Azospirillum brasilense: one gene and its partner. The protein of the gene in region 2 interacts with the protein of the main gene of each other region in a pairwise test. Links are inferred from orthologs where the notes say so. Each region holds a gene or a part of one and is shown on either strand. Other genes may lie near its edges.

The links. The genes of interacting proteins can lie anywhere in the genome.
Region 1: the proteins of lon (region 2) and rplI interact in binary tests that used the Escherichia coli proteins (3 or more experiments, as listed by UniProt). The link is inferred for Azospirillum brasilense from one-to-one orthologs.

What each region holds. Positions count from the first base shown.
Region 1 is NZ_CP012914.1:1,604,019-1,609,736, reverse strand. The notes cover bases 116-3,101. They hold rplI (50S ribosomal protein L9), read left to right. Parts: upstream 116-1,318; coding sequence 1,319-1,885; downstream 1,886-3,101. Other genes in these bases: AMK58_RS07375 (SAM-dependent methyltransferase), read left to right, coding at 2,137-3,101; AMK58_RS07385 (DUF2232 domain-containing protein), read left to right, coding at 363-1,319; rpsR (30S ribosomal protein S18), read left to right, coding at 116-328. Also shown: rpsF (30S ribosomal protein S6), read left to right, coding at 1-55; more of rpsR, read left to right, coding at 56-115; more of AMK58_RS07375, read left to right, coding at 3,102-3,390; AMK58_RS07370 (replicative DNA helicase), read left to right, coding at 3,573-5,105; alr (alanine racemase), read left to right, coding at 5,083-5,718.
Region 2 is NZ_CP012914.1:1,333,656-1,340,893, forward strand. Bases 1-3,082 are described here. They hold lon (endopeptidase La), read left to right. Parts: upstream 1-375; coding sequence 376-2,790; downstream 2,791-3,082. Other genes in these bases: clpX (ATP-dependent Clp protease ATP-binding subunit ClpX), read left to right, coding at 1-90; AMK58_RS06105 (HU family DNA-binding protein), read left to right, coding at 2,955-3,082. Also shown: more of AMK58_RS06105, read left to right, coding at 3,083-3,227; AMK58_RS06120 (NADH-quinone oxidoreductase subunit A), read left to right, coding at 3,995-4,363; AMK58_RS06125 (NuoB/complex I 20 kDa subunit family protein), read left to right, coding at 4,354-4,896; AMK58_RS06130 (NADH-quinone oxidoreductase subunit C), read left to right, coding at 4,921-5,550; AMK58_RS06135 (NADH-quinone oxidoreductase subunit D), read left to right, coding at 5,619-6,767; NADH-quinone oxidoreductase subunit NuoE, read left to right, coding at 6,764-7,238.

The DNA of each region.
Region 1 (5,718 bases), 270 kb from region 2 along the record:
CCCGCGCCCGCCGCGCCGCCAGGAGCCCACCGTTGCCGAAGGGGAGAACGCCTAAATGTCCGACAAGCAGACCTCGGGCGCTCCGGCCCGCACCGGTGGCGGTCCCCGCCGTCCGTTCTTCCGCCGCCGCAAGACCTGCCCGTTCTCGGGCGCGAACGCCCCGGCGATCGACTACAAGGACGTCAAGCTCCTGTCCCGCTTCATCTCCGAGCGTGGCAAGATCGTGCCGAGCCGCATCACCGCGGTTTCCGCGAAGAAGCAGCGCGAGCTCGCCCGCGCCATCAAGCGCGCCCGTTTCCTGGCCCTGCTTCCCTACGTGGTGAAGTAAGGACCCGAAGCGGACAACAGGCAAAGGCAATCCCATGGCCTCGCCCCTGGCCGCCCCTCTGGCGGCTGCCATCGGTGTCGGCGTGGTCAGCGCTTTCTTCTACCTCGCCGTTTTGTTCGGCGGGTTCGGGGCGCTGATCCTGGGCTATCTGGCGCCGCTGCCGCTGTTCCTCGCGGGACTGTGGCTCGGCTCCACCGCCTCCCTTCTCGCCGGTGCGGCGGGAACGGTCGCGGTCCTGGCGGTGTCGTCCAGCGTCCTGGTGTCTCTCGCCTATCTGGTGACCGCGGCTGTCCCGGTCATCCTGGTGGTGCGGCAGGCGCTGCTGGCGCGGACGGCTCCCGACGGGAGTGTTGAATGGTATCCTCCGGGCCGGCTCCTGATGGCGCTGACCGGAATGGGACTGGCGGGCCTTCTGGGCGCCGCGGTTCTGACGCTCGATCAGCCCGGCGGGCTGGAGGGCGCGGTGCGGGAAACGCTGAGCCGCATGGCGGACCAGATGTTCTCCGCGCAGGGTCAACAGGCCCCGGATCCGCAGGACATCTGGATGGCCGAGGTGTTGCCGGGCTTCGCGGTGATCTCATGGCTCGTCATGACGATCGTCAACGGAGCCCTGGCGCAAGGCGTCCTGATGCGGTTCGGCCGCAACCGGCGCCCCGCCATGCGGCTGGACGATGTGGAACTGCCACGGTGGCTCGCCACCGCGTTCCTGCTGGCCATGGTGGCGGCCTCGCTGGCGTCGGATCCGGTCGGGTTCCTCGCGGTCAACGCCGCACTGGTCCTGGCCTTGCCATTCGCCTTTGCCGGGCTTTCGGTGGTGCATGTGTTCGCCCGAAGCCGATCGGCCAAGCTGCCGATCCTCATCGGGTTCTACATGTTCCTGTTTCTTTTCGGTTGGCCGATCGTGCTGATGGTCGGTCTGGGCATGATCGAGCAATGGATTGGGCTGCGTCGCCGTCTCCGGCCCGCCGGCCCCGATCAGGAGGACGAGTGATGGAAGTTATTCTGCTGGAGCGGGTCGAGAAGCTCGGCCAGATGGGCCAGGTCGTGAAGGTGCGTCCCGGCTTCGCCCGCAACTATCTGCTGCCGCAGAAGAAGGCCATGCGCGCCACCAAGGCGAACATGGCGTTCTTCGAGAAGCAGAAGGCCCATCTGGAGGCCGTCAACCTGGAGCGCCGCAAGGACGCCGAGCAGGTGGCGACCAAGATGAACGACGTGTCGGTCGTCGTGATCCGTCAGGCCGGCGAGACCGGGGTGCTGTACGGTTCGGTGACCCCGCGCGACGTCGCGGACGCTCTCGACGCCGCCGGCTACAAGGTCGACCGCAAGCAGGTGTTGATCGAGACTCCGATCAAGACGCTGGGCCTGTTCAAGCTGCGCGTCGTCCTGCACCCTGAGGTGAGCATCTCCGTCACGGTGAACGTCGCCCGCTCGCAGGAAGAGGCTGAATTGCAGCGTTCCCGCGGCGGCATGGTCACTGCGGCCGACCTGCGCGACGACGAGGACGAGATCGAGGAGGCCCCCGAGGCCGCCGAGGCCGAGGTTTCCGAGGAGGGCTGACCGCCCGCTCAACGAGACCAGTCCGCTCGTCCGGAAGCCGCCCGCCCCCCAAAAGGGGCGAGGCGGCTTTTCCGTTTTCCGCACTCCGCCACATCCAGCCCCTCCCCCTTCCGGATGCGCCGGACGCCCCGCCCCCTGCCCCGTCCGGTGGGTTGCCTCTCCCCGTTCCGAACTCCGACTCTCGTTCCCGGTGATTCGCTCGCGGCGAAGGAACCAGACCGAGTCGTGTTCGACGGATGAGGAGATGCGCGATGCTGCTTGCCCGCCTGCTCAGCCCGGCCCTGACCGCCGGCGCTCTGGACATCGTCGGGGCCGATGGGCGGAGGCACCGCGTGGGGGTCGGCACGCCCACCCTCACGCTGCGTCTGCACGACAAGGCGCTGCACCGCGACCTCGTGGTGAATCCGCGTCTGCGCTTCGGCGAAGCCTACATGGACGGCCGCCTGTCCATCGAAGGTGGCTCGGTCTATGATTTCCTGGCACTGCTGAGCGCCGGGACGGACAATGTCCAGGGCGTCCTGGGCAATCTGCGAGAAGCCCTCTCACCCGCGCTGCGTCTCATCCAGCAGAGCAATCCCCTGCGTCGGTCGCAGCGCAACGTGGCCCATCATTACGACCTGTCACGGTCCTTCTTCGAGCTGTTCCTCGACCGCGACCTGCAATATTCCTGCGCATACTTCCCCACTCCGGACACTGGGCTGGACGAGGCGCAGGAGGCCAAGAAACGGCACATCGCGGCTAAGCTGCTGCTTCAGCCGGGCATGCGTGTCCTGGACATCGGCAGCGGCTGGGGTGGCATGGCGCTCTATCTGGCCCGCATGACCGGCGCCCAAGTCACCGGAATCACGTTATCCCGCGAACAGCTCGCCGTGGCGCGGGAGCGGGCGGCCCATGCCGGACTGGCCGGTCAGGTCCGCTTCGAGTTGCGCGACTACCGGCAGATGGACGGCCGGTTCGACCGCATCGTCTCGGTCGGCATGTTCGAGCATGTCGGGGTGCCTCATTATCCGGCCTTCTTCGTCAAGCTGCGCGACCTGCTGGCCGAGGACGGGGTCGCGTTGCTTCATGCCATCGGCCGATCGGATGGACCGGGCTCAACCAACCCGTGGTTCCGCAAATACATCTTTCCCGGTGGCTACTCGCCCGCCCTGTCGGAGGTGATCCCGGCGGTGGAAAAGGCCGGGCTGTGGAACACCGACGTCGAGATTCTGCGCCTTCACTACGCCGAGACGCTGCGCCACTGGCGGGAGCGGTTCGCGGCACGGCGGGAAGATGCCCGCGCGATGTACGATGAGCGCTTCTGCCGGATGTGGGAGTTCTATCTGGCGGGGGCCGAGATCAGCTTCCGCTACCAGGGGCACATGGTTTTCCAGATGCAGATCGCCCGCTCGCTGGGAGCCGTTCCGCTCGTCCGCGATTACATGCAGCGCGCCGAAACGGCCTTGGCCGACGCCGTGCCCCGCCCCCTGCGCACCGGCCGGAACGTCGGTGCCAGCAACGCTTGACCAGAGGTGTCCGCGCCACATCGGCCCACAGGTTTTGCTCCGGCCCAAGCTCTTGATAGAACTTTTGAATTCCGCCTTACCCCCAGCTTTCACCGGCTGTGGGCAAAAGTTACTCACAGGAATGTGGGTATCCTTAACCCGATCGCACAGCTTTGCGTCCCGCCCTTTGCTAAAGTGCCGCCATGGATGACAAGACCACCCAGCTTTTCGAGCCGCGCCCCCTCGACGGCGGGCTGTCCCGTGCCGCTGCCGTGAAGCCGACGGCGGAATACCGCACGCCGCCGCACAACGAGGAGGCCGAACAGGCGCTGCTCGGCGCCATCCTGGTGAACAACAAGGCGTATGAGAAGGTCGGCGAGTTCCTGCGCGCCGAGCATTTCTACGACCCGGCGCACCAGCGCATCTTCTCGGCCATTGCCAAGATGGTGGAGCGCGGCCAGATCGCCAATCCGGTGACGCTGAAGGCCTATTTCGATAACGACGTCGAATTGGCACCGGATGGTGGCGCCGGCTATCTGGCGCAGCTCGCCGCCAACGTCGTGACGGTGGTCAACGCGGGCGATTACGGCAAGACGATCCACGACCTCTTCCTGCGGCGGCAGTTGATCGAGGTCGGCACCGACATGGTGAACGAGGCGTATCAGCACGACCTCGACATCGACGCCATGGACCAGATCGAGACGGCGGAAAAGCAGCTCTTCGACCTCGCCTCAACCGGGGACGTGCGCGGCGGCTTCGTCGCCTTCTCCGAGTCGCTGAAGGCGGCCATCGCCACGGCGGAGACGGCCTTCCGGCGGTCCAGCCACGTCACCGGCGTGACCACCGGCCTGCGCGACATGGACCGCAAGTTGGGTGGCCTGCACCCGTCGGACCTCATCATCCTCGCCGGGCGCCCCTCCATGGGCAAGACGGCGCTGGCCACCAACATCGCCTTCAACGCCGCCAAGGCGCACATGCGCACCAACGGCGGCGAGGGCGCGCCGGTCGGCTTTTTCTCGTTGGAAATGTCGGCCGAGCAGCTCGCCACCCGTATCCTTGCCGGCGAGGCCGAGGTGTCGGGCGACAAGATCCGCCGCGGCGAGATCAAGGACAGCGACTTCCCCAAATTCGTGGCGGCCAGCCAGGAACTCAGCCGTGTCCCCTTCTTCGTGGACGACACGCCGGCCCTGACCATCGCGGCGGTGCGCACCCGCTGCCGCCGGCTGAAGCGCACGCACGGTCTGGGCATGGTGGTGGTGGACTATCTCCAGCTCCTGCGCGGCGGCTCGACCAAGGGCAACGAGAACCGCGTGCAGGAGATCTCGGAGATCACCCGCGGCCTGAAGGCCATCGCCAAGGAATTGGAGGTGCCGGTGCTGGCGCTGTCCCAGCTCAGCCGCGCGGTGGAAATGCGCGAGGACAAACGGCCGCAGCTCGCCGACCTGCGCGAATCGGGCTCCATCGAGCAGGACGCCGACGTGGTGATGTTCGTTTACCGCGAACAGTACTATCTTGAGCGCGCCGAGCCGGCCCGCCGGCCGGAGGAGACGGAGGACAAGTACAACGACCGCTACGCCAACTGGCAGAAGCGCTACGCCGAGGTGCACAACACCGCGGAGGCGATCATCGCCAAGCAGCGCCACGGCCCGATCGGCAGCGTCCGCATGTTCTTCGACGGCCAGTTCACCAGATTCGGCGACCTCGACACGACCCATGACTTCGGCCCCACTGAGTGATCCGCTGGCACGCGCCGGCGCCGTTCTGACCATCGACCTCGGTGCGGTGGTCGCCAACTGGACGCAGCTCCGCGACCGGGTGGCGCCCGCCGAGTGCGCCGCCGTGGTCAAGGCGAACGCCTATGGCCTGGGAGTGCAGCGCGTCGTTCCGGCGCTCGCCGCTGCCGGCTGCCGGACCTTCGTGGTCGCCCAGTTCGATGAGGCCCTGGCGGTGCGCGCCGTGGCGCCGACGGAGGCCCGCGTGCTGTCGCTGGGCGGCCTGCCCGCTGGCACCGCACCCGACTTCACGGCCCACCGCATCCTTCCGGTTCTGAACCATCTGGGCGACATCGCCGCGTGGCAGGCCCACGCCAAGGCGCAGGGAACGGCCCTTCCCGCCGTCGTCCACATCGACACCGGCATGAACCGACTCGGGCTCGGCCCGGACGAGCTGGACACGCTGGTCGGGGACCTCTCCCGGCTGGAGGGGGTGGACGTCCAGGTGTGGATGACCCACCTTGCCTGCGCCGACGAAGACTCGGTGATGAACAGCCAGCAGCTCGGACGCTTCCGTTCGGCGATCGGGCGGCTTCCCACGGCCAAGGCGAGCTTCGCCAATTCCTCCGGGATCTTT
Region 2 (7,238 bases):
CTGGTCAACAAGGAGGTGGTCGAGGGGCGCGCCAAGCCGCTTTACGTCCACGCCGAACGCCGCGGGGAGCAGCAGGCACCGGGTGCCTGAGTTCGTCACGGCCGATCAGCATCGGGTACGAGGAAGGGCGCCTTTGGGCGCCCTTTGTCGTTTCCGGCTTTTGCAGACATCGAGGGCGCCAGCCGGGCCGCGGGGCGGTCGGATCGGCATGTCGCACCGCCATACGGAATTGGGGTTCTGGCCCTTGAAGGGGGGCTATGGCTGTGCCACGTTAGAAAAAGTGCCGGTTTTCGATCCCTGTGCTCATCCCCCGAGGCGGGGGTCTTCCCAGGCCCATCCCGGGCTGACGGCGTCCCAATGAAAGAGGCCCAATCAATGTTCGAAATCCCTCGTGGTGCCCTCTATCCGGTCCTGCCGCTCCGCGACATCGTGGTTTTCCCCCACATGATCGTGCCTCTTTTCGTCGGCCGTGAGAAATCCGTGCGCGCCCTGGAAGACGTGATGAAGGACGATAAGCAGATCCTTCTCGTCACCCAGAAGAACGCCGCGCAGGACGATCCGACGCCGGCCGATATCTACAGCGTCGGCACCGTTGGGACCGTGTTGCAGCTGCTGAAGCTGCCCGACGGAACGGTGAAGGTGCTCGTGGAGGGCGGCCAACGCGCGTCCATCACCAAGTTCGCCGAGAACGAGGATTTCTTCCAGGCCCACGCCGACCTCGTCGAGGAGAAGGTCGGGGAAAGCCAGGAACTTGAGGCGCTGGGACGCGCGGTCGTCTCGCAATTCGAGCAGTACATCAAGCTGAACAAGAAGATCCCGCCGGAGGTCCTGGTCTCGATCAACCAGATCGAAGAGCCGGGAAAGCTGGCGGACACCGTCGCCTCCCACCTCGCGCTGAAGATTCCGGAAAAGCAGCAGCTTCTGGAATGCGCCACGGTTTCGGAGCGGTTGGAGCGGGTCTACGCCTTCATGGAAGGCGAAATCGGTGTCCTCCAAGTGGAAAAGCGCATCCGCAACCGCGTCAAGCGGCAGATGGAGAAGACCCAGCGCGAGTACTACCTCAACGAACAGCTCAAGGCGATCCAGAAGGAACTCGGCGAGACCGAGGACGGCCGTGACGAGTCGGCCGAGCTGGAAGAGAAGATCAACAAGACCCGCTTCTCCAAGGAAGCCCGCGACAAGGCCCTGGCCGAGCTGAAGAAGCTGCGCTCCATGAGCCCGATGTCGGCCGAGGCGACGGTGGTGCGCAACTATCTGGACTGGATGCTGTCCATTCCGTGGAAGAAGCGCACCAAGGTGAAGAAGGACCTGAAGCTCGCGCAGAAGATCCTCGACGCCGACCACTACGGCCTGGAGAAGGTCAAGGAACGCATCCTCGAGTATCTTGCGGTCCAGAACCGCATGAACAAGGTCAAGGGGCCGATCCTGTGCCTCGTCGGGCCGCCCGGCGTTGGCAAGACCTCGCTCGGCAAGTCGATCGCCAAGTCCACCGGCCGCAATTTCGTGCGCATGTCGCTCGGCGGCGTGCGGGACGAGGCTGAGGTCCGCGGCCACCGACGCACCTACATCGGCTCGATGCCCGGCAAGGTCATCCAGGGCATGAAGAAGGCGAAGTCGTCCAACCCGCTGTTCCTGCTGGATGAGATCGACAAGCTCGGCGCCGACTGGCGCGGCGACCCGTCGTCGGCCCTGCTTGAGGTTCTCGATCCCGAGCAGAACGGCACTTTCAACGACCATTATCTGGAGGTCGATTACGACCTGTCGGACGTGATGTTCGTCTGCACGGCCAACACGATGCGCATGCCGCAGCCGCTGCTGGACCGCATGGAGATCATCCGCGTCGCCGGCTATACCGAGGATGAAAAGGTCGAGATTTCCAAGCGCCACCTGATCGAAAAGCAGGTGGAAGCCAACGGCTTGAAGAAGGGCGAGTTCGCCATTTCCGACGACGCGCTGCGCGACCTGATCCGCTATTACACGCGGGAAGCCGGCGTCCGCAGCCTGGAGCGCGAGATCGCCAACCTCTGCCGCAAAGCCGTGAAGGAGATCCTGATGAAGGGCTCCGCCGGCGCCAAGGTTTCGGTCACGCGCCGGAACCTGGACAAGTACGCTGGCGTCCGCCGCTTCCACTTCGGCGAGGCGGAGCTGGAGGATCTGGTGGGCGTCACCACCGGGCTGGCCTGGACGGAAGTCGGAGGCGAGCTGCTGTCGATCGAGGCGGTCAGCCTGCCCGGCAAGGGGCGGGTGACCACCACCGGCAAGCTGGGCGACGTCATGAAGGAGTCGGTCCAGGCGGCGGAGAGCTACGTCAAGTCGCGGGCCACCGCCTTCGGCATCAAGCCGACGCTCTTCGAGAAGCGGGACATCCACGTCCACGTGCCCGAAGGCGCCACTCCGAAGGACGGCCCCTCGGCGGGCGTGGCGATGATCACCTCGATCGTTTCGGTCCTGACCGGTATCGCGGTCCGCAAGGACGTGGCGATGACCGGTGAGATCACCCTGCGCGGCCGGGTGCTTCCGATCGGCGGTCTGAAGGAGAAGCTGCTGGCTGCTCTGCGCGGCGGCCTCAAGCATGTGCTGATCCCGAAGGACAACGAGAAGGATCTCGCCGAGATCCCGGACAACGTGAAGCGCGGGCTGGAGATCATCCCAGTCAGCACCGTCGACGACGTCCTGAAGCACGCCCTGGTTCGGGAAGTCGAGCCCATCGAGTGGAAGGAGCCGGAAGCGGTCGAGCCGGCGGTCGCCAAGCCGCAGACTGACGGCGGAGGCGAGGTGCTTCGTCACTGATCCAGCTTGGCGTTTAAAGCACCCTTAAAGCGCTACCATGCTTCGCATCGCCCGCCCGTCTGCAATTGACGGGCGGGCGATGTCGCGTTTATCGTTTGAATGCGTGATGTCATTGAGTGCCTTTTCTTCCATTTTCTTTGCCGGACTGAGAAGGGGGGAAGTAAGTGAACAAGAACGATCTGGTGGCGCACGTCGCCGACGCCGTGGGTTTGTCCAAAACCGACGCGACCAAGGCGGTCGACGCAATTTTCGACGGCATCGCCGACTCGCTCAAGAACGGGGAGGAGGTCCGTCTGGTCGGATTCGGCACATTCGCGGTTTCCGAACGCGCGGCCAGCGAGGGACGCAACCCGCGCACCGGCGAAAAGATCGCCATACCCGCGTCGAAACAGCCGAAGTTCAAGCCGGGCAAGACCTTGAAGGACGGGTTGAAGTGATGACGTCTTGAACGGATAGGGCATTCCGGGCATAGTGCGCGCCGGTCAGCACGGGCTGGCCGGCTTTGCGTTGTCTGGAACGTCAATCCGGTCAACGACGCGGCGCGGGCGATTAGCTCAGCGGTAGAGCATCTCGTTTACACCGAGAGGGTCGGGGGTTCGAAACCCTCATCGCCCACCATCGCGCCCTGGCCATTCCGGCCGGCACTTTTCAAATTCGTGATTGACAGGCCATGCGTCGGGCGGCTAGAAACCGCCCATCGGCGACGGGGCGTGGCCCCGGAAACTGCGCTGCGATCCTATGACACGGACGCCTGTTTTTGCGCATTTCACATCGCCGTGTCGCGCGGGTGTAGCTCAGTTGGTTAGAGCGCCGGCCTGTCACGCCGGAGGCCGCGGGTTCAAGTCCCGTCACTCGCGCCATTCTCTCCCTCACCATTCTCCTTTTTGCAATGAAAATGAAGCCTTCATGGCTTTACCGGCAGGCACGCGATCCCCATATCCGATTAGCTCGACCCGCATATCCGATAAGCCGGATAGAGAGAAGGGTCATTTAAAAAGTTTGGTAATACCAAGGACATCCGCTCATTTCCGCAGAGTGGATTCGTTGGCCGAAAGCGATTCAAAGCGCTTTCCTTGATCACGCTCTCGTCATATATTCCGGCCCGTCTGATGGGCTAATCCAAGGCATTCCAGCCACGACACCGCGCGTCGGCCGATTACCGGCCGTACCGGCGATCGTGGCGTGGGCTTATGGGAGGACCGCGGTGACCAACCCGCTGATCATTGAGTACCTTCCGATCCTGGTGTTCCTGCTGATCGGTATCGCGCTGGCCGTGGTGATGGTTGGCGCGTCTTACATCATCAGCCCGAAGAATCCGGATTCGGAGAAGCTCTCCCCCTACGAGTGCGGCTTCGAGCCGTTCGAGGATGCCCGCACGAAGTTCGACGTGCGGTTTTACCTGGTCTCCATCCTGTTCATCATCTTCGACCTCGAGGTCGCCTTCCTGTTCCCGTGGGCCGTGGCGCTCGGGGACATCGGCCTCTTCGGCTTCTGGTCGATGATCGTGTTCCTTGGGATTCTGACCATCGGCTTCATCTATGAGTGGAAGAAAGGAGCTCTGGAATGGGAGTAGAGGCTGCCAAGCTGGCGCCGATTCCGCCCGGACCGGAACAGGACGCCTATCTCCGCGCGGTTACCGAGGAGATCCAGGAAAAGGGCTTCATCACGGCGAAGTACGAGGACGTGCTCGCCTGGGCCCGCACCGGTTCCCTGTGGCCGATGACCTTCGGTCTGGCCTGCTGCGCGGTGGAGATGATCCACGCCTACATGAGCCGGTACGACCTGGACCGTTTCGGCGTCATTCCGCGCCCCAGCCCGCGCCAGTCCGACTGCATGATCGTGGCCGGCACGCTGACCAACAAGATGGCCCCCGCGCTGCGCAAGGTCTATGACCAGATGCCGGAACCGCGCTGGGTGATCTCGATGGGCTCCTGCGCCAACGGCGGCGGCTACTATCACTATTCCTACTCGGTGGTGCGCGGCTGCGACCGGATCGTTCCGGTCGATATTTACGTGCCGGGCTGTCCTCCGACCGCGGAAGCGCTGGTCTACGGCATTCTGCAACTCCAGAAGAAGATCCGGCGCGGCAACCGCATCGCTCGCTGAATAAGAAAAAGGCAGGTCCTGGCCATGTCCGAACAGGCGTTGAAGGAACTTGGGGACCATATCGCCGCGACGCTCGGCGATGACGTCCTGAAGGTCGAGCTGAAGCTTGGCGAGCTGATGGTGACCGTCCGCCGGCCCTCGCTCATCAAGTCGCTCACCTTCCTGCGTGACGATCCGACCTGCTCGTTCGAGCAGCTGCTCGACGTCACCGCTGTGGATTGGCCGGAGCGGGAGGAACGCTTCGAGGTCGTCTACATCCTTTTGAGCTACAAGCACAATCGGCGCCTCCGCGTGAAGGTCACGACCGACGAGGACACCCCCGTGGCCTCGGCCGTGCCGGTGTACAACGCGGCCGGCTGGTTCGAGCGTGAAACCTGGGACATGTTCGGGATCTTCTTCTCCGACCATCCGGATCTGCGCCGCATCCTGACCGACTATGGTTTCGAAGGTCATCCGTTGCGCAAAGACTTCCCGATGACGGGCTATGTCGAGTGCCGCTACGACGAAGACCAGAAGCGCGTCGTCTACGAACCCGTCCGCCTGACGCAGGATTTCCGCAGCTTCGACTTCCTGTCGCCCTGGGAAGGCATGACGAACGTGATGCTGCCCGGCGACGAGAAGGCCCAGGCCCCTGACACCGGGAGCAAGCCGTGACCATCGCCACGTCCGCACACCCCGCCACCGGCCAGTCCGGCGGCAAGACCCAGATCAAGCCCTACACCATGAACTTCGGGCCGCAGCACCCTGCGGCCCACGGCGTGTTGCGTCTGGTGATGGAGCTGAACGGCGAAGTCGTCGAGCGCTGCGACCCGCACATCGGCCTGCTGCATCGCGGCACCGAGAAGCTGATCGAGTACAAGACCTACCTGCAGGCCGTTCCGTATTTCGACCGCCTCGACTACGTCAGCCCGATGTGCATGGAGCACGCCTATGTGCTCGGCATCGAGAACCTGCTGCAGATCAAGGCGCCGCTGCGCGCCCAGTACATCCGCGTCCTCTTCTCCGAGATCACGCGCATCCTGAACCACATCCTGTCGATCACCACCGGCGCGCTCGACGTCGGCGCGATCACGCCGGCGCTGTGGGGCTTCGAGGAACGCGAGATCCTCATGGAGTTCTACGAGCGTGTGTGCGGTGCGCGCCTGCATGCGAACTACTTCCGTCCCGGCGGCGTCGCCTGGGATCTGCCCGCCGGCCTGACCGACGACATCTGGGAGTTCACGGAGCGCTTCCCGAAGTTTGTTGACGACATTGACAATCTGCTGACGAACAATCGCATTTTCAAGCAGCGGACCGTCGACATCGGCGTCGTCACCAAGGAAGAGGCGTTCAACTGGGGCTTCACCGGCCCGATGCTGCGCGGCTCGGGCGTCGCCTGGGACCTGCGCAAGTCGCAGCCCTACGAAGTCTACGACCGCATGGATTTCGACGTGCCGGTCGGCCTGACCGGCGACTGCTGGGCGCGTTACCTCGTCCGCATGGAGGAGATGCGCCAGTCCAACCGCATGATCCGCCAGTGCCTGAAGGAGCTTCCCGAAGGCCCGGTGCGCGCGGAGGAGCGCAAGGTCTCCCCGCCGCCGCGCGGCGAGATGAAGCGGTCGATGGAAGCGCTGATCCATCACTTCAAGCTCTTCACCGAGGGCTTCCACGTCCCGGCGGGCGAAACCTACACCGCCATCGAGGCGCCGAAGGGCGAGTTCGGCGTGTATCTGGTGTCGGACGGCACGAACAAGCCGTACCGCTGCAAGATCCGCGCGCCGGGCTTCGCCCACCTGCAGGGCCTCGACTTCATGTCGAAGGGCCACATGCTGGCCGACGCGGTGGCCAACATCGCGTCCATGGACATCGTGTTCGGAGAAATTGACCGATGAGCGCCCCGGCTCACGACCCGGCCAAGGAGCCGGCCTCCTTCGCCTTCACTCCGGAAAATCTGGAACGGGCGAAGGCCATCATCGCGAAGTACCCGGCGGGCAAGCAGGCCAGCGCCTGCATGCCGCTGCTCGATCTGGCCCAGCGCCAGAGCGAGGGCTGGCTGCCGCGCGTCGCTATGGACGCCGTGGCCGACCTGCTCGGCATGCCGCGCATCCGCGTGTACGAGGTGGCGACCTTCTACACGATGTACAACAAGACCCCGGTCGGTAAGCACGTCATCCAGGTCTGCACGACCACGCCGTGCTGGCTGCGCGGGTCCGACGACATCGTGCACACCTGCGAGCGCAAGCTGGGCATCGGGGTCGGCGAGACCACCGCGGACGGCCAGTTTACGCTGCGCGAGGTCGAGTGTTCTGGTGCCTGCGTCAACGCGCCGGTGGTCCAGATCGGCGACGACTACTATGAAGACG